DNA from 3 places in the Dactylosporangium sp. CA-233914 genome. Region 1 is predicted to be linked to each of the others. Evidence: riboswitches for the same ligand, from Rfam matches in the RefSeq annotation. Region 1 holds a riboswitch; each other region holds the start of a gene.
What was found. Region 1 has a riboswitch for cyclic di-AMP ahead of ACQPY0_RS57555 (coiled-coil domain-containing protein). Riboswitches for the same ligand answer to the same signal wherever they lie in the genome.
Positions count from the first base shown of each region.

Region 2: linked by a shared signal. The riboswitch ahead of ACQPY0_RS28365 (hypothetical protein) and the one ahead of ACQPY0_RS57555 (coiled-coil domain-containing protein) in region 1 are both predicted to bind cyclic di-AMP.
Region 3: linked by a shared signal. The riboswitch ahead of ACQPY0_RS44975 (C39 family peptidase) and the one ahead of ACQPY0_RS57555 (coiled-coil domain-containing protein) in region 1 are both predicted to bind cyclic di-AMP.

Region 1 covers NZ_CP192030.1:12,843,890-12,853,577, forward strand. Annotated here, with positions in the region: gene ACQPY0_RS57535 (BTAD domain-containing putative transcriptional regulator) at 1-1,864, shown strand, start outside; gene ACQPY0_RS57540 (hypothetical protein) at 1,887-2,129, opposite strand; gene ACQPY0_RS57545 (hypothetical protein) at 2,358-2,702, shown strand; gene ACQPY0_RS57550 (glycoside hydrolase family 19 protein) at 2,913-4,028, opposite strand; cyclic di-AMP (ydaO/yuaA leader) riboswitch at 4,285-4,437, shown strand; gene ACQPY0_RS57555 (coiled-coil domain-containing protein) at 4,447-5,469, shown strand; gene ACQPY0_RS57560 (exopolyphosphatase) at 5,539-6,501, shown strand; gene ACQPY0_RS57565 (App1 family protein) at 6,619-7,767, opposite strand; gene ACQPY0_RS57570 (hypothetical protein) at 7,889-8,164, shown strand; gene ACQPY0_RS57575 (hypothetical protein) at 8,301-8,456, shown strand; gene ACQPY0_RS57580 (hypothetical protein) at 8,453-8,593, shown strand; gene ACQPY0_RS57585 (hypothetical protein) at 8,717-9,439, shown strand; gene ACQPY0_RS57590 (AAA family ATPase) at 9,572-9,688, opposite strand, start outside.
Region 2 covers NZ_CP192030.1:6,346,281-6,355,968, forward strand. Annotated here, with positions in the region: gene ACQPY0_RS28345 (quinone oxidoreductase family protein) at 1-30, shown strand, start outside; gene ACQPY0_RS28350 (condensation domain-containing protein) at 326-1,675, opposite strand; gene ACQPY0_RS28355 (GAF domain-containing protein) at 1,770-3,689, shown strand; gene ACQPY0_RS28360 (hypothetical protein) at 3,727-3,867, shown strand; gene ACQPY0_RS28365 (hypothetical protein) at 3,902-4,708, opposite strand; cyclic di-AMP (ydaO/yuaA leader) riboswitch at 4,964-5,107, opposite strand; gene ACQPY0_RS28370 (NADPH-dependent F420 reductase) at 5,346-6,002, shown strand; gene ACQPY0_RS28375 (TIGR03618 family F420-dependent PPOX class oxidoreductase) at 6,509-6,946, shown strand; gene ACQPY0_RS28380 (enolase C-terminal domain-like protein) at 7,095-8,174, opposite strand; gene ACQPY0_RS28385 (FAD-binding and (Fe-S)-binding domain-containing protein) at 8,164-9,688, opposite strand, start outside.
Region 3 covers NZ_CP192030.1:10,165,137-10,174,824, reverse strand. Annotated here, with positions in the region: gene ACQPY0_RS44990 (cupin domain-containing protein) at 34-495, opposite strand; gene ACQPY0_RS44985 (Ig-like domain-containing protein) at 499-1,629, opposite strand; gene ACQPY0_RS44980 (hypothetical protein) at 1,696-2,544, opposite strand; cyclic di-AMP (ydaO/yuaA leader) riboswitch at 2,999-3,148, shown strand; gene ACQPY0_RS44975 (C39 family peptidase) at 3,160-4,011, shown strand; gene ACQPY0_RS44970 (transglycosylase domain-containing protein) at 4,018-6,102, opposite strand; gene asnB (asparagine synthase (glutamine-hydrolyzing)) at 6,272-8,209, shown strand; gene recQ (DNA helicase RecQ) at 8,479-9,688, opposite strand, start outside.

The DNA of each region.
Region 1 (9,688 bases):
CGAGACGCTCGTGCTCGACAACTGCGAGCATCTGCGGGAGGCCTGCACGGCGCTGATCGAGGCCCTGCGGACCGGGCGGCCGGACCTGCGGGTCGTGGTGACCAGCACCCAGCCGCTGCACCTGGCGGGCGAGGCGGTGCTGCGGCTGGCGCCGCTGCCGCTGGTCGATCCGGACCGGGCGACGCCGGAGGAGCTGGCCGGCAACGCAGCCGTGCAGCTGTTCTGGTCCCGGGTCGACGGCGCCTGGCACGACGGCACGCTGCGGCCCGACGCGGCGCGGGTGATCGCGCGGATCTGCCGCAGCGTGGAAGGGCTGCCGCTGGCGATCGAGCTTGCCGGTACCCGCAGCTCGGTCCTCAACGCGCAGGAGCTGCTCGGGCGGCTGGCCGACCAGATGACCGTCCTCGCCGACCGGCGGGCCGACGGCGACCGGCACGGCTCTCTGCGGCGGGCGGTGTCGCTCAGCGTGTCCCTGCTCGACGCCCAGGAGCGGGCGCTGTTCGCCGCGTTGTCGTGCTTCGTGGCGCCGTTCACGCTCGCCGCCGCCGAGGCCATGCTCGAGCCGGGACACCGGGCCGGTGCCCTCGACCTGATGCACGGCCTGACCGACAAGTCGCTGCTCACCGTCGCGATCGGCGAGGAGGAGACGACGTTTCGGATGCTGGAGCCGATTCGGCAGTACGCCGCGCAACTCCTCGAATCCGATCCCGGCGCGGCCGAGGAGACGCGGCAGCGGCACGGGGCCTACCTGCTGTCGCTGGCGGGCGCGGCGGCGGCGCAGCGACGCGGGCCGCTGCGCCAGCGGTGGCAGGCCCGGCTCGACGCGGTACAGCCCGACATCGACGCCGCGCTCGACTGGGCTGTGCGCACGCAGCAAACCGATCTGCTGTTCCGGCTGACCGCCAGCGTCTGGTGGCGGTGGGCGGACACGCCGCGGGTCGGTTTACGCTACTTCCGCAGGATCTTCGCCGATCCCGCGATCACCGGGTCGGCCCGGCCCGAGGCGGTGCTGCCGGCGCTGTTGTCGGCCGCGGTCGTGGCGTCTTATGTCTCAAACCCCGAGGCGATGCGGTACGCCCGCCGAGCCCTGCTGACCGCCGAGGAACTCGGCGACACGCCCGCCATGATGCGCGCGCTGCAGCACATCTCCGACATCGCCTACGAGCAGGGTGATCTCGACGAGGCGGTGGTGACCGGCACCGAGGCGTGGCGCATCGCCCTCACCACGACGGACCCGTACGCACAGGGCCGGTGTCGGCTCACCATGGCCTACAACACCCTCGCCATGCTGCGGCTGCCGGAGACGATCGGGCACGCGTCGCAGGCGATCACGCTGTTCGTCGACGCCGACGACGCGGTCGCGCGGGCCGAGGCTCAGCTGGTGGTGGCCGAGGCGACGCTGCTCGACGGCGACGCGCAGACCGCGGACGTCTTGTTGAGCAAGGCGTTGCCGGTACTCTCCGGACCCGGCGCCGAACTCTCCGGCGCGCGGGCGGCGAGCCTGCTGGCGTGGGCCCGGCAACGGGCAGGCCGTCCGGCCGACGCGTCCGCCCTGATGCGCGAGTCGTTCGACCGGCATCTCGCCGTCGGCCACCCCTGGAGCGCGGCCCACGACCTGGACATCGCGGCCGGCGTGCAGGCCCTGCGCGGGGCCCACGGCCGCACAGCCGCACTGCTGGCGGCCGCCGCGACGGTACGCGCCGAGGCGGGCCTGGTCGCGGTCGAGCGTGACGTCGCCGTGCGCGACAAGCTCGACCGCGCCTGCCGCGAACGACTCGGCCCGGCCGGCCTGCGCGCGGCCGACGCCGAGGGGCGGTGGCTCGACCTGCGCTCCGCCGCCGAGTTCGCCCGCGCGATCGCCTGAGCCGGCCCTGTCCGTTGTCGTGTCAGTTGTCGTGGCCCCACCACTGATTGGGATCCACGGAGTTGGGCACCTCGAGCGAGGGGCTTTGCGATGTGGTTTGCGCGGAGCCGTGGCTGGCGGGGCCGAACGTCGCCGGGTCGAACCGGCTGGCCGTCGCCGCCGGGGCGAGCAACGCCGGCAGCACCGCGGCCGCCGCTGTGGCGACCCCAATGGCGATGATGCGGCCCCACCGCCGCAGCCTTCTTCGATCGTCGTCGTTTGCCATGCTGTCTCCCCCCATGCCTGATCCGACTCGTAGGGTATAGCCGCGTCCGCTGCCGGTGGATCCCCTAGATCCTTCAGGCTTTCTTCAGGACTGCCTCATCGACCCCGGCTAACGTCCTCGCGACCAGGAAACATCGGCATACATGGGTGGCGTTCCGACGGGGGATTTCGCCAACCGAGTGTGTCGTGGCGAGGTTTCCGCAACCATTTCGGCACGGGGAGAGGCCTGATGCGCAGAAAGCTCCGACGTACCGCCGTGACCACGTCCGCCGCTGGGCCGGACGGTCGCGCGGCAGCGAAGTCCGCGCCCGGGACGGCACGCAAGCGAAGCGTCATCCGCGCGGCGGTGGCGGCGACCGCGCTCACGGGTGCCCTGCTGGCCGTGACCGCCACGCCGGCCGCGGCGGCGACCATCAAAGGCGGTGTCTACGGCGGCATCCTGACCTGCCAGATTGAGGGGATCAAGAACGTGAACTCGGGCTGGTGGCGGAGCTACTACTGCGAGCCGGTCACCATCAATGGACCCTTCGGGTCTCATCTCTACGCTTACCAACTCTGGGGCTACACCAACTGAAGTGTCACGGCAACCGCCAGGGCGGCGACGCCCTGGCGGTCCGCGCCGAAGACGCGCCGGCGTACCTCGGTCGCAAGCGGGTGGCCGGGCAGCGTGGCTTGCGCTCGGGCCGGCCTACCCGGGCATGGCGCGCGTGTTTCCGTTCGGCGTCGGAAACGCCTGGCGGCGGCCCCCACACCCCGGGAGGGCCGCCGCCAAGGAGGGAGAAAGTCAGCAGGACAGGGAGCCGGCGCCGACGCCCACGCCGAGGATGCCGACGAAGCGCTGGTACGCGGCCACACGGCTCTGGACCTGGGCCGGGTTGCGGCCGCCGCACTCCAGGCTGCCGTTGATGCTGCGGATCGTCTCGCCGAAGCCGGCGCCGTTGACCATGGCGTTGTGCGGGGTCATGGTGCCGGGGCCGCTCTGGGTGTTCCAGTACCACAGGGCGGTCTTCCAGGCCACGGCCGAGTCGGTCTGGACCAGGTTCGGGTTGCGCAGCAGGTCGATGCCCAGGGCGTCACCGGCCGCCTTGTAGTTGAAGTTCCAGCTCAGCTGGATCGGGCCGCGGCCGTAGTACGCCGCCTGGCCGGCCGGGCAGCCGTAGGACTGGCTGGTGTCACAGTAGTGGGGGTAGTTCGCGGTGTTCTGCTCCACGATGTAGATCAAGCCGCCGGTCTCGTGGTTGACGTTGGCCAGGAAGGCGGCCGCCTCCTGCTTGCGGGCCGCGTCCGAGCCGGTCTTCGCGAAGCCCGGGTACGCCGAGAGCGCGGCGACCAGGCCCGAGTACGAGTAGAAGGAATTCCGGCTCGGGAACATCTGGTTGAACTGAGCCTCGCTGACGACGAAGCTGCCGTTCGAGGGAGGCGGGGTGGTCGTGCCGCCACCGCCACCGCCACCGGAGCCGGAGCAGGTGTACGGGTCCCAGTACCAGGTGCTGATCACCGGGCTGTACCCAGGATTCTCGTGCTCGGCGATGTAGAACTTTCCGTCGGTGAACTTGACGATGTCGCCAGTCACGTAGTTGCGGCCCTGCACCCACGCCGGGAAGCTGCACGCGCCCGTGGTGCCGGTCTGGGTCGGCGGCTGCGGGGTGCTGCCGCCACCGCACGAGCCCTGATCCTGCCACACGCCGCTGGTTCCGGGCGGGGCCTCGTTCTGTGTCCACCACTTGGCCTGGTAGTTACGGCCATTGTGCGAGGCCGTCATACCGCCGGTGTAGACCGCTGAGGCCTGCCACGCGGCGGCGCACGAGGCGGCGGACGCGGGCAGCATGTTGAAGACCGCGACCACCCCGCCCACGACGGTCACCGCGGCGAGCATCGCCAGCAGGCGCACTCTCGACACCCTTGATCACTCCTTCGGTCCATCATCTGACCAGCTCATAGGACCAGTCGGAGACGCCCTGGGGAGCGAACATCATCATTTTATGAAGAATATTTACGGTACCGTTGAGGCTTCATCGATCCCAAACCTCCGATATGATATGGGTCACTTTCGGCCGATACCAGGATCTTCGGACAAACGGCGCGGTGCGCGATTTCTGCGCCCTGGGTACAGTGACCCACGGTCACGTCCACGAGGGCACCGCCCCCGGTGCCGGGCGTGGCTGCCGCCCAATCGCCGCACCGTGGCGAGCCGGGGACCCACCGTTACGTTGGGGTGAATCCGCCCTTCCTCCCAATCGGAGGGGTGGTAGGGGTCGTTCCGTCCCGAACCCGTCAGCTAACTCGGTCGGCGGCCGACGGAAGGAACAACGAACCAGATGTCATCACGACATCCCTACCGGCGCGCACTCGTCGTGCTGCTGGCGGCAATCGTGCTCGGGGGGCTCGCCGCCGCGCCCGCCGCGGCCGAGCCCGGTGGCGACACCGGCGACGAGGGCTCCAGCGCGAATCCGACCCTGGGCTCGGTGCTGGAGGACAGCACGCGGGCCTGGTCCGAGGCGAAGGAGAAGTTCGACGCCTCGGTCAAGCATCAGGGCGAGCTCACCGCGCAGCTGCAGGCCACCGAGGCGCGCCTGGCCACGGTGCAGGAGCAGGTGGCGGCGATCGCCGTCGCGGCGTATCGCACCGGGCCCCTCACCACGTTCGCCGCGCTGATGGACTCGGGCAGCCCGGACAGCTTCGCCGAGCGGGCCGGCTCCATCAACCAGATCGCCCACCACAACGACAACCTGCTCCACGAGCTCAAGAAGCTCAAGGAGGACCAGGCCGCGCAGAAGAAGGCGCTCGACGACGAGATCGCCTCGCAGCAGCAGCAGGTTCAGACCATGGAGCAGAAGAAGAAGGACGCGGAGAAGGCGCTCGCGCTGGCCGGCGGGCCGAGCAAGGGCTTCGTCACCGCCAACCTGCCAACGGCCACCGCAGTGCCCCGCACCGCCAGCGGGGGGCTGCCCAAGGAATCGTGCAACGTCAACGACCCCACCACAACCGGCTGCATCACCCCGCGCATGCTGCACGCCATGCAGGAGGCGCAGAAGAGCGGCTTCAAGCGGTTCGTGTCATGCTTCCGCCCGAGCGGGCCGTACGAGCACCCGAAGGGGCGCGCGTGCGACTTCTCGGTACAGACGAAATCCGGATTCGGCGGGGTCGCGTCCGGTGACGACTTCGTCTACGGCAGCACCCTGGCGGCGTACTTCGTGAAGAACGCCAACCAGCTCGGCGTGATGTACGTGATCTGGTTCAAGCAGATCTGGACGCCCGCCGTCGGCTGGCACCACTACAGCGGCGTCGCCGGCGATCCCTCCAGCGACCACACGAACCACGTGCACCTCTCGATCCTGTAATCCTCACGTCTGCGGGCGGCCGGTCGATAGGGGAACCGTCGACCGGCCGTTTCTGCGAGGGGATCTGCAGTGAAGTACCGTCTCGTGACCCGCAGCGACTTCGACGGACTGGTCTGCGCGGTGCTCCTGCGTCACCTCGACCTCATCGGCGACATCACGTTCGTGCACCCCAAGGACGTCCAGGACGGCCTGGTCGAGGTCGGCCCGACGGACATCCTCACCAACCTGCCGTACACCCCCGGCGCCCACCTGGTCTTCGACCACCACCACTCCGAGACCATCCGCGCGGCCAACCTCCAACACGGCCAGGCCACGAACCACGTGATCGACGCCAAGGCCCCGTCCGCGGCCCGCGTCATCTACGAGCACTTCGGCGGGGCCGAGCGCTTCCCGGACGTCTCCGACGAGCTCATGGAGGCGGTGGACCGGGCGGACTCGGCGCAGTACGACATCACGGAGATCCTGCAGCCGACGGGCTGGTCGCTGCTGAACTTCCTCATGGACAGCCGCACCGGGCTGGGGCGCTTCCGGCAGTTCCGGATCTCCAACTACCAGCTCATGATGCAGCTGATCGACGCGTGCATCGACCACCAGGACGTCGATGCGATCCTGGCCCTGCCCGACGTCGCCGAGCGGGCCGAGCTGTTCCGCGAGCAGCAGGACCTCTTCGTCGACCAGCTGCGCCGCGTCTGCTCGACGCACGGCGACGTGGTCGTGGTCGACCTGCGCAACGAGGAGACGATCTACGCGGGGAACCGCTTCATGGTGTACGCCCTGTTCCCCGAGGCCCGCGTATCGATCCACGTCATCTGGGGAAAGCAGAAGCTCAACACCGTGTTCGCGGTCGGCAAGTCGATTCTGGACCGCAGCTCGCCGACCGACATCGGGTCGGTGATGCTGCAGTACGGCGGGGGTGGGCACCTCGCCGCCGGCACCTGCCAGATTCCGCACGACCAGTCCGAACGCGTCCTGCGCGAGCTGATCGACAAGGTGGGCGCGCCGATGAGCTCAACGGCCGGCGGGCGCCATTGAAGCCGACGCCTTTGCGAGAAATGCCGCGAGATCCGTGGGCGCTCCGCTGTTCCAACACGGTAACACACCCGGAAAAGTTGGATCTATCAAAGTGTCCGAGCGTATGCAGAGCATAACTCAGAGGATTTCCGTGTCCCGCAGCAGGCGCCACAGGCCGGCGCCGTCGGGGGCGGAGAGCCAGCGGCGGTCGTTCGGCGGGAAGCGGCGGGGGCTGCCGGCCACGCCCGGGACGGCGCCGGCCAGCACCGCCTGGGTCGGGGAGAGGTGCCGGATCGCCACCGCGGCGATGCTGTCGGGGTGCTCGGCGGCGAACTCGGCGTAGATCTCGGGGTCGTGCTGCCCGTCGTCTCCGACCAGCAGCCAGCGGATGTCCGGGAACTCCTCGGCGAGCCGGGTCAGCGATGCACGCTTGTGGGCCAGGCCGCTGCGGAAGAACCGGTCCGGCTGCGGGCCCCAGTCGGTGAGCAGGAGCGGGCCGGCCGGGTACAGGTGGCGGGACAGGAACCGGGTCAGGGTCGCGGCGACGTTCCAGGCGCCGGTGGACAGGTAGAAGACCGGGGCGCCCGGGTTGGCGTTGACCAGCCGCTCGTACAGCACCGCCATCCCCGGCACCGAGGCCCGCGCGTGCTCGTCGAGGACGAACGTGTTCCACGCGGCCAGCAGCGGCCGGGGCAGCGTGGTGACCATGACCGTGTCGTCGACATCGGAGATGATGCCGAGGCGGGTGGCGGCCGGGTCGATCACCCGGATAGGCGCCTCGACGGGCGCGCTGTCCTCACACTGCAGCGTGACCGTGGCCCAGCCCGGGGCCAGGTCGGCCTCGACGACCACGTCGACGAAGCCGCCGCGGTCGCAGCGCACCTCGCAGGTCCGCCCGCCGGCCTCGATGCGCACGAGGGCGTTGCTGACCGACGCGGCGGTGAACGAGCGCCAGCCGCGCAGCTTCTTGAGCCGCTTCACGGGCTTCGGGTCGATGCGGGCCAGCAGGACCCGGCCCAGCACGCGGACCCAGCCGGGGCGCTCGGGCGTGGCGCAGGAGCCGTAGCCGGTGTACGCCGTGACCGCGACCTTCCAGCCCCGCCGCCGCAGCCGCCGCTCGAGCATCGCGTGCCACGCGTCCTCGATGCGCGCCGCCCGGTGCAGCGGCAGCGGCGCGCTGCTGGGCGAGGGCGGGGTCAGGGACACCGCCCCAATCTGCCATAAGCCCGCCAACACCGCACCCAGCTCGACCCCGGGGTGATCAATCGCCGCGACGAGCGCGGTCATCAACCCAAAGTGACGAAGAGACGACGGTGGCATGAAACCGGGAGCCTGAACTCGACGGCCCCTCCTAACGTTTATGTCAGTAGAGACGGAAGTCACGATCCGAGCGCACAGGAGGTGCGAGATGGCTACATCATTCGAGGCCGTTCGGGCCGAGGCGCTGTTCGCTTCGGACCTGCAGTCCTCGCAGTGCCCTGCCCGCGGCGAGATCCGCGGGGCCGTCGCCGCGACGCTGCGGCGGATCGGCGTCCAGGGCTGCGCGGCGCGGGTCGCGAGCGAGTTCGGCGACCACCCGGAGACCGCGGTCGCCCGCATGGTGTGGGCCCTGACCCAGGTCCGCGCGACATACCGGGCTGGCGACGCCAAGCGGCTGCGCGCACTCCGATCGATCGCCGCCTGACAGAGGCCGCGCGCTGCCTGGCAAAGGCCGCGCGCTGCTCGGCAAAGGCCGCGCCGCCTAACGGGAGCTACCGGGCCGCGTCGCCTGGCGGAAGGTCGCGGCATAGAAGTCGCCACGGCCGGGAAGTACCACGGCCATGCAGGAGCTGCACGTCACCATCGATCCGGACGGCGCCGACCTCGCCGTCCAGCGGCTGCAGGAGCCGCTGGAGGCCCAGCTGACCTCGGCGCTGCAGCGCGCCGCCGACACGAGGTCGCCCGCGACTACCACGGCGAGTCCGTGGACGAGGTGAGCAGCCGACTGCTGGGGATCGCCCGCGCGAGCCTGCACCCCGACATCGCCGCCGCCCGGCTCCCCGACGCCGACGAGCCGGGCCGGGCCGCCGAGGCCGTCGTGCGGGACCACGCCCACGCCGTCGGGGCGCTGTGAAAGCACCGAGGAGCGGCAGGTCACTGCGGCGAGGGGCGATGATGAGGGATTTTCACCGATTGCCCCGATCGTGCAACTCGTCCGCTCCACACTGGGTGCCAGACGACAACCCAGGAGGACAGCGTGGAGCAGCACAAACTCACGATCGACATGAGCGAGGCCACGATCGACCGGCTGCGCGACCACCACTTCGCGCTCTTCGGGCTCCACGCGATCGCCACCTCGGCGAGCGGGGCCCCGACGATCTGGCTCTCCGCGCACTACCTCGAGCGCCACCTCGAGATCACGTGGAACGAGACATACTCGATGTTCACCACCCGGCGCGTCCCGCACGCCCCGAGCACGAAGGTCGTCGCCACGCACAACTACCCGGCGCCGCTCGGCAGTGTGCTGACGGTCTCGGGCAACGACGGAGCCGGGATCGTGACCCCGGGCGGGCCGGCCGGGCACATGGAGATCGACAACACCGGCCGCGTGGAGCTGGGCGCCGGGCTGTGCGTCCACGACTCGCACGGAATGTACCAGCCGATCGGGATCTTCGACCTGATCGACGTCGACCTCTTCCAGCCGATCCCCAAGGTCGCGTTCTTCTTCTCGCCGATCCCGCACATGGCGGGCGAGATCGCGACCCGGTCGCTCGGGCCCGGCGTGCTGCTGGACTACCAGATGGCCCGCAACGGGGCGCTGTCGATCGAGTATGACATCACGGACGGCTGGGCCACCGCGAACCGGCCCTACGCCACGGCCATCGCCGCCAACGAGCCGCTCAACCCGCTGCTGCTGATCCGCTCGTCAGCCTTGCAGGCCCTGGCCATGCAGCGCCAGCGAACCACCAGCCATCGGTAGGCACGAACCACCAGCCACACGAACCACCAGCCATCGGTAGGCACGAGCCCGCGGCGCCGAGTCAGCCCGGTGCGGCGCGCTCTCAATCACCTACGCTACAGCCCGCCACCTAATCGATCTCAGGTGCCGGCACTAAGCATTATCGACCCACGACACCGCGTGAGCCTCCGTCGGGTCGGGCAGTTCCCAGCGCCCGGCCATCCGGTCGATCACCGCGGCCGGGACCGTCCGCGCCCGCGCCCGGTTGCG
Region 2 (9,688 bases), 6.5 Mb from region 1:
GTAGCGCTGGTCACGGATTCCGGTGCGTGACCCAGGCGTCCTCGCCCTCGTAGCTCGCCGTCGCCTGGGTCCTGTCCCGCGGCGAGCGCGGGGGCGGGGCGGGAGCCGGGGACAGGCTCGGGCAGCGGGCCGGCGGTGACGTCGTCGAGGGCCACGGCCTCGAAGACGCTACGGATGGCGACCCACACGTGCCGTAGCCTGTCCGCCGCGCCGTCGTAGCGCACGTCCTCGGGGCCACTCCCTGCGGACCGTTATCAGCTGATGACGGTCAGGAGTTCGCCACCGTGAGCCGTGAGCCGTGCGACGCCTGGCGGCGCGAGGTCGTCTATCGGCGCTGATAGGCCGCCGGGTCGCCGGTGACGGCCGCGGCGACGGTGGCGCTCTCCATCCCGCGAACGCACGCCTCCAGCGCCGCCGGCGGGATGTGCTCGGTGTCGCCGCAGATGTCGAGGTCGACCGTGTCCGGGTCGGCGTTGATGGTCAGGAACAGGCGCTCGTTCGGTCTGTCCTGTTGGGAGATCCAGCGGAATGCCGTGGCCGGCAGCGCGTCCCGTATCTCGTCCGGCGTCGGCAGCGGGTCCGCCGCCGGGCTTGGGGGCCGGCGATCGTTGAAGTAGCAGGCGATGTCGACCTCCACGCCGCGTTCGCGGTTCACCCGTTCGCGCAGGGCGTCGAGGGCGCCGGGGTCGTAGTACGCGTGCTTGTACGCGGCCATCGCCCGCCGCCCCGTGCGGGTCACGGCCTCGTCGAAGGGCAGGCCCGCGACGTCGAGGACACACAGCGCGGGCTGGCTGACCGGGCTGACCGTGTCGGCGAGGGCACTGCGGAAGCGGTTGCTCACCACCACCCGTACTACCACCGGGTGGATGCCGGTCGCGTCGGCGAGGGCGACGGCGAAGGCGGTCAGCAGCACCGTCGTGCGGTCCGTGCCGGTCCGCCGCGCGACGACCCGCGCCGCGAGGTGCATGGCCCGGGACGTGAAGCCGGCCTGCCAGTGCCGGGGGCGCCGCGGGTCGAGCGGGCCCGGGAAGCGGCGGGGCTCGATGGCCCGCAGGGTCCTGTCCCAGTGCCGCAGTGCTGCCGCCGACTGCCGCTGCCCGGCGGGGGAGCGCTGCCACGCCGCCTGCTCCAGCGGCGACATTCCCTCCGGCACGGTGTCCACCCGCCGCCCGGCCCGGTGCCAGCGCGCGACCTCCTCGGCCAGGACCAGCCCGCCGAAGCCGTCGTTGACGAGGTGGCACACGACCGTGACCTGGTGGGTGAGCGCGCCCCGGTGGCGGATGACCGCGGTGCGCACCGGCCAGTCCCGCTCGAAGTCGAACGCGGTCTCGTGCAGCCGCCGGCTCGCCTCCTCGGCGGCCTCGGCCGGGTTCCCGTCGTCGGGCACGTCGAGCACCTCCAGCGGCACCGCGCCGGACTCTGAAAGTTTCTGCTGCGGCGGCCCGTCCGGGCGCAGCAGAAGCCGGGTCCGCATCGACGGGAAGCGCTCCATGATGAAGCGCAGCTCGGCCGCCACGTCCTCGACGCCCGTGCCGGCGGGCAGCGGCAGCACGAGGCCCATCGGCATCCAGGTCCGCTGGCGGAGCATGCCGCCCCACAGCTCGCGCTGGCCCCAGCTGAGCTCGTCGACGCCGCTGCCGGCCCCGTGGAACGGGACCATGATCGAATCCGGCACGACGGCCCTCCCCGGCTCACCCCCGACGCATCGACGCCGGGAAGTGTACGGCCCCGCCCGTCATACTCCTCGCCGGACGGGGAAACGTGGCGTGATGCGGGTGGGACTGGTTCCGCGGGCAGCCGCCTGGTGTGTGCTGTACCTGGTGCTCATGGCGGGCGTGGCCGCGGTCGTCCTCGCCGCGGTCGTCGAGCAGCGCGAGGCCTCCCGGCTCGCCGCCCGCGCCGACCGGTTGCGGGCCGACACCCAGCAGGCCGAGAGGCAGCTGCTGGACCTGGACCGCACCGAGCGCGGCTACCTGGTCAGCCACGAGCCGGCCCTGCTGACGTCGTGGTCGGCCCAGCACGGCCGGTTCACCGACCGCCTCGGCGGCCTGCAGCAGCAGGCCCGGGAGCGGCACCAGACGGAACTCATCAGGCGGCTTCGCGAGGACAGCCGGTCGTACGTGCAGGACCATGCCCTGCCGACCCTGCAGGCGGCGCGCGACGGCCGCTCCGACGGCGGGCCGGTCCTGCGCGACGGCGACCGCCGGGTCGCCGTGCTGCGCGCCGACCTCGACAACCTGGCGGCGGCCGAGGAGCGGCTCGCCGCGCGGCAGGACCGGCGCGCGGGCACGCTGGCCCGCACGGCCGTGGTCGGGGTCGTCGCCGGCGTGGCCGCGTCGGCGTTGTTCTGCGGGGGCGTCCAGGCGTACCTCAACTGGGTCGTCGTCCAGCCGATCCGCCGGGCGGCGGCGATGGCCGGCCGCCTGGAACACGGCGAGCTGGACGCCCGCGTCCCGCCGACCGGCGCGGGCGAGGCGCGCCGACTCGCCCGCGCCCTCAACGCCATGGGCGCCTCGACGCAGCGCAGCGTGGCGCAGCTGGTCAGGTACGGCCGCACGCAGGCCGCGCTGCGGCGCGTCGCCGTGCGTGTCGCCCAGGGCGCCTCACCCGCCGAGGCGCTGGACGCGGTCGCCACCGAGATCGGGCGGCTCATCGGCACCGACGACGTGCACATCGTGCGCTACGACGACAGCGCGGGCACCGTGGTCGCGGCGTGGGGACCCAACGGCATCCGGATTCCGGTCGGCGCCTTGGTGCCGCTGGAGGGTGACAGCATCGCGGCGAGCGTGCACCGGTCGGGTCAGCCGGCCCGGATGGACGACTACGACAGCGCCGTGGGCCCCCTCGCCGCCCGCCTCCGGGCGAGCAACATCCGCGCCGCCGTCGGCGCGCCGATCATCGTGGAGGGCCGCCTCTGGGGCGTCGTCACGGCGGCCGTCACGGGCGACCGGCCCCTGGCCGCCGAGGCGGCTGAGCGCCTCGGCGACTCCACCGAGCTCATCGCCACCACCGTCGCCAACGCCCAGGCCCGCGCCGACCTGGCCGCCTCCCGGGCCCGCGTCGTGGTCGCCGCCGACCAGGCCCGGCGGCGGATCGAACGCAACCTCCACGACGGCGTCCTGCAGCAGCTCATCGCCGTCGCGATGGGGCTGCGCGCCGCCGACGAGCGGATCCCGCCCGAGCTGCCGCACGCGCACGGGGAGCTGGCCGCGGTCACCGACCGGCTCGCCGCGGTGGTGGACGACCTCCGCGAGATCTCCCGTGGCATCCACCCGATGATCCTGTCCGACCGTGGCCTGGGCCCGGCCCTCAAGGTCCTCGCCCGCCGCGGCGGCCTGCCGGCCGAGCTGAGGCTGGACCTGCGGGAGCGGCCGCCGGAGCCGGTCGAGTACGCCGCGTACTGTATCGCGGTGGAGGCCGCCGACAACGCGGCCAAGCACGCCCGCGCCTCGCACGTACGGATCGAGGCGAACACCAACGGCGGCGAGCTGCGCCTGTCGGTGAGCGACGACGGTGTGGGCGGCGCCGATCCGGCGCGGGGCGCAGGCCTCATCGGCCTGGCCGACCGGGTCCAGGCGCTCGGCGGGTCGATCACGATCACCAGCCCGCCGGGCGAGGGCACGCACGTCGAGGCCACGCTGCCCCTGGACTCCGCCACGATCGCCGCCGCGGCGGCCCGTCTCGGCTGAGCCGGGGCGCCCTGATCGAAGGTGGCATGATGCCGGCGTGGGGACTGCTCAGCCCCGCCTCGGGGTGGTGGCGAGCTCGTCGAAGATGAGCACCGTCTCGGTCGACGTGATCTCGGGCATGCCCTGCAGCGTCGCCGACTGCGTCGAGTCGTCGCTGACGGCCCTGGGCGACCTGTGACGGGTGCACCGGTCGTCCAGGGCCCGTCGGCGGCTCACGGCGCGGCGGCGGTCACGACCTGCTCGGCGAGCGCCTGCCACTTGGCGTAGGCGTCCGGGAACGCCGACACCTGGACCGTCTGCGCCGCCACGGTGACCTGCATCTGCTGCCAGCCGTCGACCCCGACGAGCGCGTTGTAGAAGCGGCGTGCGGCCTCCGCCGGGTTCATCAGCTCCGCGACGGTGCCCCAGTTCGGCCGCTGCTGGAACAGCCCGACGGAGTCGTGGTCGCTGCCCACGCCCTCGTTGGGCAGGTTGAGCGACTCGGGAACGTTGGAGTTCGCGAGGTTGTGCAGGTGGCTCTCCTGCAGCGCGGTGGAGATCGCCACGACGTACGCGCGGCTCGGCAGGCCCAGCTGCTGTCCGGTGCGGATGATCGTGACGGCGTTGTTCATCTCGGCCTGGGTCAGCTCGCCGACCGCGGCGATGACCCTTGGCGAGGGCGCGGCGGTGGTCGTGCTCGGCGGCGGCTGCGCCGTGGTTTGCGCCGGTGACGGCTTCGCCTCGGCGCTCGCCGTTGGCGACGGTTGCCGGCTGGGCGCGTCGCCGGTGCGTTCTTCGCCGCGGGACGCGCGGCGGTCGGAGTCGGCCGACCGGTCGTCTCCGCGCTGGGTCGACGGCCCGGACTCCGCCACGGTCAGCGTGCGGGGGCCGTGCGAGGAGAACAGCAGCAGCGCGCCGACGACGGCGAAGGCGATGACGGCGGCCGCCGAGTACAGGCCGATGCCCCGGCGGACGGCCAAGTGCCGGCCGTGCGGGTTGCGCCGCAGGTGCCGCGGCCCGCTGGTCTCATCGGCCGGCACGGGCGCGCCTCCGTCGGTACGGACGGTTCGGTTGCTCGGGGTACTGCACGGGAAACCTCGACAGACTTCGACTCCGGCCCGCAGGGGCCGGTACGGAACGGGGGAATGCGCCATCGACCGTCCACTAGGGACGGTGTTGGTCGGGGCTTTGCGGTCGGGCCGGAGGGTCAGCCGATGGGGCGGCGATCCGGGCGTGCCGGCGGATCCGCGGGGTAGTGTGCCGAGGCGTGGCGCCGTGCGAGGGCGTGCATGCGCTGCTCCTTCCGATGCCGCCTACCGGGTTAGCTGACGGATTCGGGCGGGAGGATCGCCCTACCGTGCGGCGCGTGGCCGCACGGATTCACCCCAGTGGTGCTTGGGTCCCCGGCTCGTTCGAGCACGACTCGGCGGGCCGCCGCGCCGTCACCCGGAACGGTGACGATCAGTCGCGGCGAGCCCCATGACCATAGCCGCTTCTCAAACGCAGGTGAACCCCTCGATCGGAACTGCCGGAGTGCGGCGTGCACCCCGGCGACCTGCGACTTCGCTCAGACAGTACCGTTGATCGAAGTTATGTTGTTCGATGTTAGTGATGGGCTGCGCGTCACACTGCCGGCGGCGCGGAATGCTCGACCGAGCCGGTGGGTTGGGCAGGGGTATGACAGTGATCGGATTCATCGGCAGCGGCAACATCGGCAGCACCGTGGCCCGCCTGGCCGTCGCCGCCGGCCACGACGTGGTGCTCAGCAACTCCCGGGACCCCGAAACGCTCGCCGACCTCGTCGCCGAGCTGGGCCCCAAGGCGCGCGCCGCCCGGCCGGCGCAGGCCGCCGCGGCCGGGGACATCGTCGTGGTGACCGTGCCGCTCAAGGCGTACCGGGACGTGCCCGCCGAACCGCTGGCCGGCAAGATCGTCGTCGACACCAACAACTACTACCCGGACCGCGACGGCCGGTTCCCGCGGCTCGACGACGCGACCGCGACCACCAGCGGGCTGCTGCAGCAGCACCTGGCCGGCGCGAAAGTCGTCAAGGGCTTCAACAACATCTGGTTCAAGCACCTCGCCGAGCTGGGCCGCCCCGCCGGCACGCCCGACCGCACGGCGCTGCCGATCGCCGGCGACGACGCCGCGGCGAAGGCGACCGTGACCGCGTTCTTCGACGCCATCGGCTACGACACCGTCGACGCGGGCCCGCTCGCCGACAGCTGGCGCGCCGAGCGGGACCAGCCCGTCTACGTCAAGCCGTACGGCGAGAGCACCCCGGCCACGGCCGCGATCATCCGCGCGCGGCTCGCCGAGGCGCGGCGCTCCTGAGCCTTCACCGAGATCTCCTCCATCGTCCACAGCAGCGCCTCGGCCACGGCCTCGTCGGAGCCGTCGACGTTGAGGAGCAGCGCGCCCGGCGGCGAGTCCACGAGCGCTGCGGGCCGAAGCGGCGGTCGTTGAGGCTGACGTCGAGCCGGGGTCCGGGTCCGCGGTCGGCGGCCGCCGCGGCCAGGACGCGATCGAGGTCGCGGCGGTCGTAAACCTTCGTCTGCGCCGACTGCGCCCGGCCGAGCGGCGTCTTCGGCCGGCTCCGCTTGGGGCACGCGCCGCCCCGCGCGGCCACCTGGAACAGCAGCGGGGTCGCCTCGAGCCGGCCCCCGCCGTCGCGCGCGGCCGAGGTCGCCGCCCTCGAGAGCCGCGCGCGCCGCTGCGTGCGCCCGTCGCAGCACCGCCGCGAAGTCGCCGTCGGTGTCGTTGACGCACCGGCCGGTCCGCGACACCGGGCAGACGGCCTCGGCGACGCTGCTTCGCCGCGCGGGCCTAAACTCGGGTGTATGACGACGCTGGAGGAATTCGCCTCGCTCGCCGCACGGGAACACGGGCTCGTCGTCGTCTCGACGGTCCGGGCCGACGGCACCGTCCAGGCTTCCGTGGTCAACGCGGGGCTCCTGCCGCACCCCGCCGGCGGTGGCACGGTGCTCGGGTTCGTCACCTACGGCCCGGTCAAGCTGGCCAACCTGCGGGCCCGGCCCCGGCTGACGGTGACGGCCCGGTCCGGCTGGGAGTGGGCCACCGTCGAGGGGCCGGCCACCCTCATCGGCCCGGACGACCCGGCCACGGGCATCGACGCCGAGCGGCTGCGGCTGCTGCTGCGCGAGGTGTTCACCGCCGCCGGCGGCAACCACGACGACTGGGAGGAGTACGACCGGGTCATGGCCGAGCAGCGCCGCACGGTCGTGCTGCTCGACCCGGCCCGGGTGTACGGCACGTGAGCCGGGCTCGGCACCGGAGGCGGGGGTGACGAGCCCGGTTGAGCAAGCGAGGCGTCGCGCAGGACGGTGACCTCATCACCGAGCGGCGTTGTGTACTTCGCATCCACGAGATGTAGACCACGTTCTGCGTCGCGCGCGGTCGTGGGGTTCAGCCCGCGGCGACCAGATACGGTTCGGCGACGGCGGTCTTGAGTGTCAGGCCGTGGCCGAGGGCGTCGAGGTCCGGGCGCAGGACGCCGCCGGGCTGCGGGGCCGTGACGCCGTCGAAGAGCATCGACTCGATGCGGGCGTGGTCGTGGAAGTATTCCAGGTGGCGCAGGTTCGCCGTGGCCAGGGCGGCGTCGAGGTGCAGGGCCGGGGCGCAGTGGCCGGACAGCTCCAGGCCGTTCGCGGCGGCGAGCCCGGCGACCCGTTGCCACTCGGTGATGCCGCCGCAGCGGGTCGCGTCGGCCTGCAGGCAGTCCACAGCGCCGGCCATGCGGGCGAAGTACTGCAGGTCGTAGCCGTACTCCCCGGCCGCCACGTCCGCGGCGACGGCGGCCCGGACGCGGCGCAGGCCGTCGAGGTCGTCGGAGGAGACCGGCTCCTCGAACCAGCGCACGTCCGGGAACCGGGCGGCGAGGCGGATCGCCTGCTTGGCCGTGTAGGCGCCGTTGGCGTCGACGTAGAGCTCGTGGTGCGGACCGAGCGCCTCGCGGGCGGCGTGGATGCGGCGCAGGTCCGCGGCCTCGGACTCGCCCCCGATCTTGATTTTGGCGCGCGGGATGTCCGCGTGCTCGTCGAGCCACCTGGTGAGGCGGCGGTCGTCCCAGGTGGTGAAGCCGCCGCTGGCGTAGATCGGCACCGTGTCGCGGGCGGGGCCGAGCAGCGCGGCCAGCCGTACACCCAGCAGCCGGGCCTTGAGGTCCCACAGGGCGACGTCGACCGCGGAGATCGCGGTGGCGGCCACGCCCGGGCGGCCGGCGTTGCGCACCGCCCGGGCCATGGCCGCGTTCGCCGCCGGCACGTCCCACGCGGACCGGCCGACCACGTGGGCGGCGAGCAGCTCCTCGACGAGCCGGCCGGCGGCGGCCGGGGCGTAGGTCCAGCCCAGGCCGGTGCCGCCGGCCGCCTCGACGTGGACGACGACCATGGTGGTGGCGTCCCACTCCAGGGTGCCGTCGGCCTCGGGCCCGTCGGTCGGGATGCGGTACGCCGCCCAACGCAGCGACCGGACCTCAGCGGACACGATCGCCGGGCCGGTGGGAGATCCGCCGCTCCGGATACGCGCCCAGGATCGTGCCGTGCACCGCCGCGTTGAGGACCTCGGCGAGGTGGACGGCGCGGCGGCCGGTGTGCGCGTCCTCGATCTGGGTGCGGCAGGAGAACCCGTCGGCGACCACGAGCGTGCCCGTGTCCGCGGTGCGCACGGCCGGCAGCAGGGCCTGCTCGGCGCAGGCGAGCGACACCTCGCGGTGGCCCTCGGTCATGCCGAAGTTGCCGGCCAGGCCGCAGCAGCCCGAGTCCAGGTCCTCCGCCCGCACGCCGATCGCCGCCATGACCCGCCGGTCGGCGTCGGCGCCGAGGACCGCGTGCTGGTGGCAGTGGCGCTGCACGATCGCCTCCGGCCCGCCGGGCAGCTGCGGTGCGAAGTCCGGTGCCCGGTCGGTGAGCAGCTCGGCGAGGGTGGCGGTCTGCCGGGCCAGGCGGTCGGCGTCCTGGTCGCGGCCGAAGAGCTCGCCGAGGTCGGAGCGGAACACGGCGGTGCACGACGGCTCCAGGCCCACCATCGGCAGGCCCTCGCGGATGTACGGCGCGAGCGTGCTCACGGTCCGCCGCAGCACCCGTTCGGCGACGCCGAGCTGCCCGGTCGAGATCCACGTCAGCGCACAGCAGACGGTCTTGGGCGGCACGACCACCTCGAAGCCGGCGGCCTCGAGCACCCCGACGGCCGCGGCGGCGACGGCGGGCGCGAACGCGGTGGTGAACGAGTCCAGGAAGAGCAGCACCTTGCCGCGTTCGCCGGTCCCGCGCGGCCGGCGGCGGCGCAGCCAGCGGTCGATGCGGGCGGGCGCGAACCGGGGCACCTCGCGCCGCCGGTCGATGCCGGCGAGCCGTTTCGCGCCGGGCAGCCGGGTCGCGACGTTGGCGATCTCGGGCGCGACGGCGGCCGCCCGGGCGATCAGCGGCAGCCAGCCCAGCGAGTAGTGGTCGCGGGGGCGGATGCGGCGGGCGTAGTGGTGATGCAGGAACTCGGCCTTGTACGTGGCCATGTCGACCTGGACCGGGCAGTCGCTGCGGCAGCCCTTGCAGGCCAGGCACAGGTCGAGGGAGTCGCGCACGGCGGTGCTGCGCCAGCCGTCGTCGATCACGCCGCCGCTGACCATCTCGAACAGCAGCCGGGCCCGGCCGCGGGTGGAGTGCTCCTCCTCGCGGGTGACCTGGTAGCTGGGGCACATGACACCGCCGTCCGGGCCGCTGCGGCGGCAGTCGCCCACGCCGGCGCAGCGCAGCGCGGCCCGGGAGAACGCGCCGTCGTCCTCGGCGTAGCGGAACGCGGTGGCGGGCTGGGCGGGGGCGTAGTCGGCACCGAGGCGCAGGTCGACGTCGAGCGGGCGGGCGTGCACGACCTTGCCGGGGTTCATCATCCCGTCCGGGTCGAAGATCGCCTTGAACTCCTCGAAGGCCCGCACGACGTCGTCGCCGTACATGATGCGCAGCAGCTCGCCGCGGGCCTGGCCGTCGCCGTGCTCGCCGGACAGC
Region 3 (9,688 bases), 2.7 Mb from region 1:
GCGAAACGCCCGGCACAAGCGGATTCGAGCGCGTCACCAGCAGGCTTCGCGGGACGGGACGCGGTCCTCGTCGGGGAAGCGGATGGCGGCGGACTGCGGTGGGCGGGCGTACTCGCTGTCGGTGACCTGGTCGCCCCACTCCGTCTCGGGGCCGTCCGGGTCGGTCTCCTGGGTCGAGACCATCGCCACGAAGGTCGTCGGGCCCGCGCCGTGCCAGTGCCACTCGCCGGCCGCGACGACGATGGTGTCGCCCGCGCGGACCTCGTGCACTGGGCCGCCGCGGCGCTGGACCCGGCCGATGCCGTGCAGGACGTGCAGGACGCGGCCGTACGGGCAGCGGTGCCAGGCCGTGCGGGCAGCGGGATTGAACTGCGCGTGGAACGTGGCCATGTGGGACGGCTCCATGGCCGTCACGTCGCGGCCGATCCACGCCACGCCCGAGTAGCGCTGCTGCGGCGCCGGGCGGCTCGTGCTGGGAGTTCGGATGACCTCCACTGCTCATGCCTCCTTCTGGTAGTCGGGCCAGGACATGTTCCAGGCCGTCCACCCGTCGCCCGGGTCCAGGCCGACCTCGGTGTTGCGGGTGGTGACCGGGTCGCCGACCAGGACGTTCTCGTAGAGCCATCGCGCGTTGTCGGTGGAGACGTTGGTGCAGCCGTGCGAGACGTTGCGCACGCCCTGGTCACCCACCGACCAGGGAGCGGCGTGGATGTACTGGCCGCCCCAGGTGAGTCGCATCGCGTACTGCACCGTGGTCGTGTACTCCGGCGTTTTGAACAACGCCGTCGGCTCGCGGGACATGATGACCGTCGTGCCGCTCGACGACGGGGTCGAGGACTTGCCGAGGCTGACCGGCATCGTGCGGACGAGTTCGTCGCCCGAGTGCACCTGCAGCTGTTTCGTGGCGTTGTCGATGTCGATCGTGAGCTTGCGGCCGATGGTGACGGTCGCGGTGAGGTCCTCGTCCGCGTGCCCGTCGCCGATGGACACGCCGTTGAGGGCCTTGCGAGCGGTGATCTTCGTGCCGGGCTGCCAGTAGTGCTCGGGCCGGTACATCACCTGCTTGCCGCCGAACCAGTGCCACGCGCCGGGCTGCGGCGGATCGCTGGTGACGAACAGCCGCTTCACGACGCCCGCCCTCGACGCCTCCGGCACGTCGGAGCCGAACTCGACGACGATGGGCATGCCGACGCCGTAGGTCCCGCCGTCGGCGAGCATCAGGTCCGAGTTGACGGATTGCCCGGCCGGCTTCGCGACCGTGGTGAAGGTCGTCTCACGGGTGACGGGTTTCTTGTCGGCGCCGACGGCGGTCACCTTGGCGGTGTAGGCGGTGTTGTACTTGAGCGCCGCCGCCGGGACCCACGACGAGCCGTCCGGTCGCAGGGCTCCCGCGACCGGCTGCCCGCCCGATTCGGCGAGCGAGATGGCGGTGACGTTGCCGTCGGTCACGGTGGTACCGATCTCGGCGCTGATGGGGACCGTCTTGTCGCCCGCCGCCGGGGTGATCTGCACCGCCGCCGGTTTCGGCGGCGGTGCGGTCGTCCGGGCGCCGGTGCGCGGGGAGTCGTGACACGCCGACAGCGCGCCCGCGAGCGCGAGCAGCGCGACCGATGTTCGTAATGTGCGCATACGGGCATCGTCGGCCGCGGCCGGGCGAGGCCGTGGCGACTCTTGGGTGAACCCGCGTAGGAGCCCTTACATCGTGGCGTCGGCGATCTGGTTGGCGAGGCCCTCCCACTTGGCATACGCGTACGGGAACGCCGAGCGCTGCACCATCTGCGCCGCGACGGTCACCGCGTAGTCGCCCCAGCCGGGGATGCTCAGCAGCGCCGCGTAGAACCGGCGCGCGGACTCGTGCGGGTCCATGAGCTGCTTGACGGATCCCCAGTTCGGCCGCTGCTGGAACAGCCCGACCGAATCGTAGTCGTACCCGACCCCCTCGTTGGGGTGGTTCAGCGAGTCCGGCAGGTTCGCGTTCGCCAGGTTCCGCAGGTGGCTCTCCTGCAGTGCGGTGGCGAGCGCGACGACGGCGGCGCGCTTGGGCAGCCGCTCCCGCACGGCCACGTCGACGATCGCGATCGCGTTGTTCATCTCGGCCCGGGACAACCCGCCGACTGGATCGGCCCGCCGTGCGGCCGCCGGCGCCGGCACCGCCGTCGTCGCCGCCGGGGTTGGGGCGCTCTGCGCGCGTTCCCGGCCGCGGGAAGCCGCCCCGGGTGCGGACCGGCCGGCGCCGGGCTCGGCCGTGGCCGTGGCTGCGGCCTCGGCGGCCACGACCCCGGCGGGCCGCGCGCCGGTGCTCAGCGACGCGGAGACGCCGAAGGTGGCCAGCGCGAAGGCCGTCACCAGCGCGGCGCCGCGCAGCAGCGGCGGCGCGGCGGCTCCGCCGATGCCATCCCGGATCAGCGGCGGCCTCAGGACGCCCGGCAGGTTGCGCTGGAGGCTGAGCGGGACTGTGCGTGAGAGGGCGCGCTGGATGGAGCGTGGGAGGGCGCGCTGGCGGAACTGGTGCGCCCGCGAATGACGAGGTCCGCTGTTCGGCATCCGGCGACAGTAGGGCCGGGGTTAAACACGGGTGATTTTGGGCATGAGAATAGGCCCTCCGGCGCCCTGCGGGCGGGCGGCCCGGCGGCTCTCACCTCGGACACGTGCGAGTTGGCGGCTTTCGTCCGGAATGTGCGCCGCCCGGCGGCTCGCATCTGGGATTCGCACCAATTGCCGAAATTCGTCCGAAATGCGGGCGGGGTCGGCGGCCCCCGTCCGGGATGCGCACGCCTCGCCGAGCCGGTGGCGGCGACCGCGCACCGTGCCCGGGTCATCACGGAGAGCGTGCGAACGGCGAGGCGAACGGCGACGTCCAGGCGGGGTGCTTCCCGGCGGCTGAGGGCTGGGCGAGCCGCCCGCTGGCCGTTTCACCCAGGGGGTGAAACAGGCCCTGACCGGCACGTTTAGCTTCGTCGAAGCCGCCCGGACCGTGGTCGTCCAAAGGGATGACGCCGCGGCGGTACCGCTGAGTCGTGCGTGCGTACGAGCCGGGGACCCAAGTACCGCCGGGGTGAATCCGCGGGGCCGAACCTAGGCCCCGCGGTAGGACGAACTTCCCGTCCGAACCCGTCAGCTAACCCGGTAGGCGGCTTCGGAAGGAGGCGAGGTACGCCCATGTACCTCTACAGATCCCGCCACCTGCGCCGCATGGGCGCTCCTGGGCAGCGGCGCGTGCGCGTCGCCCTGGCCTCGGCCGCCGTCGCGGCCGCCGCCGGGATCGGCATCGCCGCGCTGCAGGAGTCCCCGCCGCCGGTCAACGCGCAGACGGTCGCCGCGGAGGCGACCGGCCTGGTCAGCGAGTCCTCGGGCCCCGTCAAACGCCAGGATCAGGCCGCGCAGGGCAACCGGCAGGCCCCGGGCCAGGTCACGCAGGGCAAGCAGGCCCAGGCCACGCCGGGGGCGAAGGCGACCCAGACCCAGAGCCAGGCGGCCCCGAGCGCGAGCCCGGCGACGCCGGCGGAGAAGGACCTGACGTACCAGTTCGCGTGGCAGGAGAACTACTACTTCTGCGGCCCCGCGGCGACCCGCATCGCGCTCACCGCGCGCGGGCTCACCCCCTCGCAGTCACAGGTCGCGCAGAGCCTCGGCACGACCGTCAACGGCACGAACTCGTCGCAGGACACGGCGCGGGCGCTCAACCAGATCACCGGCACCAGCTTCTACTCGGCGCACTTCATCGCCGGTCAGACCGCGACCGACGCCGACGTCGCCGCGCTCAAGCAGGCCGTCCTGCACGCGATCACCCAGGGATACGCCGTCGTGGCGAACATCGCCGGGTCCACTGTGGACGACTCCGGGCACTCGCACTCGTACTCGGGCGGGCACTACCTCACGATCGTCGGGTATCGCGACAACGGCGACACCGTGAAGATCGCGGACCCGGCCGACGCGATGGGTGTCGGCTCGTACACGCTGAGCACGAAGAAGATGGCGGACTGGATCGCACAGCGCGGGTACGCCGCGTAACCGTAGTTACGTCGAGCCGAGCGCGCGCGCCCGGCTCGGGGCCGGGAAGCCCTGCGCGGATTGACCGCGCAGGGCCGCGACCATCGTCTGCGCGACCGCCTGGTTGACCGAGGAGGACACGCCGCCGCCGACATAGTCGTTGGGGTTGTCGGCGTTGGCCGCGATCCCGGCGGCGGCCACCTGCGGGGTGAACCCGACGAACGTCTCCGTCGCGTTGTTCTCCGAGCTGCCCGTCTTGCCCGCGACCGGCCGCCCGCCGAGGATGCCCGACACCGCCTCCGCGGTGCCGCCGTCGCACTTGCCGTAGGCCGAGCCGCGCCCGACGGGGCAGCGGGCGGCGTCGGTCGCGGCGGCCGCCACGTCCGGGTCGACCACCTGCCGGCACTGGGGGTTGGCGGCGTTCACCGGGCGGCCGTCGGGGCCGGTGACGGACAGCACGGGCAGCGGCTCGCAGTACAGGCCGCCGGCGGCCACGGCCGCGTAGGCGTTGGCGAGGTCCAGCGGCGTGGTCGAGGAGGTGCCGAGGGTGAACGAGCCCCACTCGTCCTTCGTCGCCAGCCCCGCGTCGTGCTCGTCGCGGAACTTGATGCCGAGCTGCTGCGCCATGTCGATCACCCGCCGGAGGCCGACCTGCTCCTCCAGCCACACGAAGTACGTGTTCACGGACCGGCCGAACCCGGTCCACATCGTGCGCACGCCGTCCATCCAGCTCGGGGTGTCGTTGGCGGGGCACCATCGCCCGCCGCAGCTGGCGCCGGCGCTGCCCGGCCAGATGGTCGGGAGCCGGGCCGGCGCGTTGAACGACGTGTTGAGGGGCCGGCCGGAGTCGAGGGCGGCGAGCATCGTGAACATCTTGAACGTCGAGCCGGCCTGGTAGCCGGCGACGTCGGCGCCGCCCGCGACGAGCTGGTTGACGGTGTTGGGGTACTGCGGGTGCTCCGGCGGGTTGGCCTCCAGGCTGAAGTGGCGGTTGACGGCGAGCGCCTGGACCCGGCCGGTGCCCGGCGTGACGACGGCGATCGGCAGCGAGCGGGCGCGGTCGTAGCCGTACACCCCCAGCGACTGCGACAGGGCCGCCGCCTGCACGCCGGGGTCGAGCGAGGTGACGATGGTGTACCCGCCGGTGCGCAGCCGCTCGTCGCGCTCGGTCGGCGTGGTGCCGAACTCCGGGCGGCTGTTCCACCACTGGCGGAAGTAGTCGCAGAAGAAGCCCCAGTCGTTGTGCTCCGGTGCGACCGACGCGCAGTCGTTGGGCAGCCGGGTTTGCGTCAGCCGCAGCTCCTCGTGCTGGGCCGCGGTCGCCGCCTCGGCGGTGATGACGTGCATCTTCGCCATGGCGTCGAGGGTGTACGCGCGCCGCTGCAGCGCCGTCGCGCGGTCGCCGGTGATCGGGTTGTCGACGTCCGGCGACTGCAGCAGCCCGGCCAGCAGCGCCGCCTCGGGCAGCGTGAGGTCGGCCGGGGCCTTGCCGAAGTACGTCTGCGCCGCCGACGCGATGCCGTACGCGCCCGCGCCGAAGTAGGCGATGTTGAGGTACCGCTCCAGGATCTGCTGCTTGGTGAGCTGCTTCTCGATCGCCCGCGCGTAGCGCATCTCCCGCAGCTTGCGGTCGGGGGTGTCGGCCAGCGCGTCGAGGTGCTGCTGCGGCGTCAGGTCGGGGTCGTTCTTCATGACGTTGCGCACGTACTGCATGGTCAGCGTCGATGCGCCCTGCTGCGCCCGGCCGCGGCTGTTGGACACGAACGCGCGCAGCACCCCGCGTGTGTCGACGCCGTGATGATGGTAGAAACGCGTGTCCTCGGCGGCGACGACGGCCTGCCGCAGCACGTTGGCCACCTGGTCGAGCGGGACGTCGTGGCGGTTCTCGTCGTAGAACGTGGTGATGAGGGTCTTGCCGTCGTTGGCGTACACGTACGACGTCTGGGCCGGCAGCGGCGTCGCCAGCTGCGTCGGCAGGCTCGTCCACATGTCGCCGCCGGCCTTGGCCGCCCCGCCGCCGGCGATCGCCAGCGGCAGCGCGGCGGCGGCGAGCACCAGCCCGCCGAGCACCCCGCACAACAGCAGGCGCAGAATCTTGCGGACTCGGGGCATGTGTACTCCCAGGCACGGGCGGAAGGCTGGCGGGCGCCCCGCTACCCGACCCGCCTGCGGCTAACCTCCGGTGCCCCGGGATCACCCCGGTCTCCGGCACGGGCGAACGCCGGGATGGCCGCCCGGTAACCGAACCGCGCCCCGCCCCGAGGCTTGTTGGCTGGAGGTCATGTGCGGCTTCTTGATGTACACCGGCAACGACATCATCTCCGCGGACGTCCTCGGCGCCATGGAGCGCCGGCTCGCCCTCATCGAGCACCGCGGCCCTGACGACACCGTCCTTGCGCGGATCGGCCCGGGCACCGCCGCCGGCTTCGCCCGCCTCGCGATCATCGACCGGCAGGGCAGCCGCCAGCCGCTGCGGTATCCGCCGACCGGCCCCGACGCGGGCCGCTGGACCCTGGTGTTCAACGGCGAGATCTACAACTTCGAGGCCCTGCGCACCGAGCTGGTCCGCGAGCACAACGCCGTGTTCGCCACCGGCGGCGACTCCGAGGTGCTCGCCGCCGCGTTCCACCACTGGGGCGAGGCCGCGCTGGACCGGCTGCGCGGCATGTTCGCGTTCGCGCTGTGGGACGAGGTGACGGAGACGATCTACGCGGCGCGCGACCCGTTCGGCATCAAGCCGCTGTACTACGTGGTGACCCGCGACGGCGTGTGGCTGTGCAGCGAGAAGGCGCCGCTGCTGGACTGCGCCGGGCCGGAGCTCGACCCCACGGCGCTGTCGCTGTACCTCACGATGCAGTACGTCCCCGAGCCGTACACCCTCCACCGCGACGTCGCCCGCCTGCCGCCCGGCGCCCTGCTGGTGAAGGAGCTCGGCCGTGCCCCGATGATCCGCCGCTACGCCCGCCCGGCCTTCCGCCCCGACCCGGCGGCGCAGGAGACGGCGGTCGTGGAGGAGCTGCGCGCCGCCCTGCGCGACAGCGTCGGCGCCCACATGCGCGCGGACGTCCCGGTCGGCGCGTTCCTGTCCAGCGGCATCGACTCGACCGCGGTCGTGGCCCTGGCCGCCGAGCACCACCCGAGCCTGCGGGTCTTCACCGCCGGCTTCGAGGGTGCGCCGGGCGCCGGCTCGGAGCTGGAGATCGCCCAGCGCTCCGCCGCCCACCTGGGCGTCGAGCTGACCCCGTCGATCGTGCGCCCCGAGGACGTGATGGAGGCGCTGCCGCGCATCGTGTGGCACCTGGGCGACCCGGTCGCCGACCCGTCGATCGTGCCGCTGTACTTCCTGGCCCGCACCGCCGCCCAGCACGTGACGGTGGTCCTGTCGGGCGAGGGCGCCGACGAGCTGGCCGGTGGCTACACGATCTACCGCGAGCCGCGCTCCCTCGCCCCGGTCGCCCGCCTCGGCGCCCCGCTGCAGCGCGCCCTGCGCGCCGTGGCCCGCGCGATGCCGGAGGGCCTGCGCGGCAAGAGCTACCTGCAGCGGGCGACGACCCCGATGCGGCAGCGGTACTTCGGCAACGCCCGCGTCCTGTCCGACCTCGACAAGGCGCGGCTCCTGCGGGGCGCCCCGGCGGTCGGCCACGCGCACGTCACCGCCGCCCTCTACGCCGAGGCGGCCGCGGCCGAGCTGGACCCGGTGGCGACGATGCAGCACATCGACGTCAACACCTGGCTGCCCGGCGACATCCTGACCAAGGCCGACCGCATGTCGATGGCCCACTCCCTGGAGCTGCGCGTGCCGTTCCTGGACCGCGCGGTCTTCGAGGTCCTGTCCCGCGTCCCGGCCCACCTGAAGGTCCCGCCCCGCACCCGCACCACGAAGTACGCCCTGCGCCGCGCCATGGCGGGCATCGTCCCCGACTTCATCACCGACCGGCCGAAACTGGGCTTCCCGACCCCGGCACGCGCCTGGCTGCGCGGCGACCTGACCGAGTGGGCCCACCACATCCTGTCGACGTCCGGCGCCAAGACGCTGCTGGACCTGGAGTACGGCCACGAGCTGCTGAAGGCCCACGCGAATGGCGAGGCCGACCACGCCCGCAAGCTGTGGATCCTGCTGACCTTCTGCCTCTGGCACGGCATCTTCGTCGAGGGCTCGATTCCGGTGGCGGTCCCCGGTGCCGCCCGCGGAGGATTCACCGAGGCGTCCACCGGATGAGGGCAGCGGCATGGACCCGGACGGGTCGTTGCCCTGGCTGCCTGGCACGAGGCCCGGACGGGTCGTTGCCCTGGTTGCCTGGCACGAGGCCCCGACGGTCCGCTGCCCTGATCGCCCGGCATGAGGCGAGGACGGCCAGGGGAACTCGCGGCCCTCGACCCAGTCCGGGCCGACGGCGAACAGCGTGCGGCTGCCGTCGACGAGCAGCGGGCCCTCGTCGGACATCGCAACGGAGCGGTGGACGACCGCCCCCTCACCGCCGTCTGCTGTCATTCGTCGAGCTCGGCCAGCGCGTCCAGGATCTGCTGGCCGAACTTGGCCAGCTTGTTTTCGCCGACCCCGCTGATGTGCGACAGCTCGGCCAGTGTCCGGGGGCGATCCGCGGCGATCTGGCGCAGCGTCGCGTCGTGGAAGATGACGTAGGCCGGGACCGACTGCTCCTTCGCCGTCGCCGCCCGCCACGCGCGCAGGTGCTCGAAGACCGGCGCCGCGGCCGCCGGCATGTCCGCCGCCGCCTCGCGGGCCCGCGCGGTCTTCGCCACCTTGGCCGCCGAGATCGTGCGCTCGGGCTCGCGGCGGAGCATGACCTGGCGGCGGCGGCCCAGCACCTCGGCACTGGCGTCGGTCAGCACCAGGGTGCCGTAGTCGCCCTCGACCGACAGCAGCCGCTGGGCCAGCAGCTGGCGGATCACGGCGCGCCACTCCTGCTCGCGCAGGTCGGCGCCGACGCCGAAGACCGACAGCTCGTCGTGGTGCCACTGCACGACCTTGTCGGTCTTCTTGCCGAGCAGGATGTCGATGCACTGGCCGGCGCCGAACTTCTGGTTGCGCTCGCGCTCCAGGCGGTAGACGGTCGACAGGAGTTTCTGGGCGGCGATCGTGCCGTCCCAGGACTGCGGCGGGGCCAGGCACGTGTCGCAGTTGTCGCAGGGCTCGTCCAGCTTCTGGCCAAAATATGCCAGCAGCTGCCGGCGGCGGCACTCGACCGTCTCGCACAGGGCGAGCATCGCGTCGAGGTGCTGGGAGAGGTTGCGGCGATGGGCCAGGTCGCCCTCGGAGGTGTCGATCATCTTGCGCTGCTGGACGACGTCCTGCAGGCCATAGGCGAGCCAGGCGACCGACGGCTCGCCGTCGCGGCCGGCCCGGCCCGTCTCCTGGTAGTAGCCCTCGATCGACTTGGGCAGGTCGAAATGGGCGACGAAGCGGACGTCGGGTTTGTCGATGCCCATGCCGAAGGCGATCGTGGCGACCATGACCAGGCCGTCCTCGCGCAGGAAGCGGTCCTGGTGCTCGGTGCGGGTCCGGGCGTCGAGGCCGGCGTGGTAGGGCAGGGCGGCGACGCCGTTGTCCTTGAGGAACTCGGCGATCTTCTCGACCGAATTGCGGGACAGGCAGTAGACGATCCCGGCCTCGCCGCGGTGCTCGCCGCGCAGGAACTCCAGCAGCTGGCGGCGCGGGTCCTGCTTGGCGACGATGCGG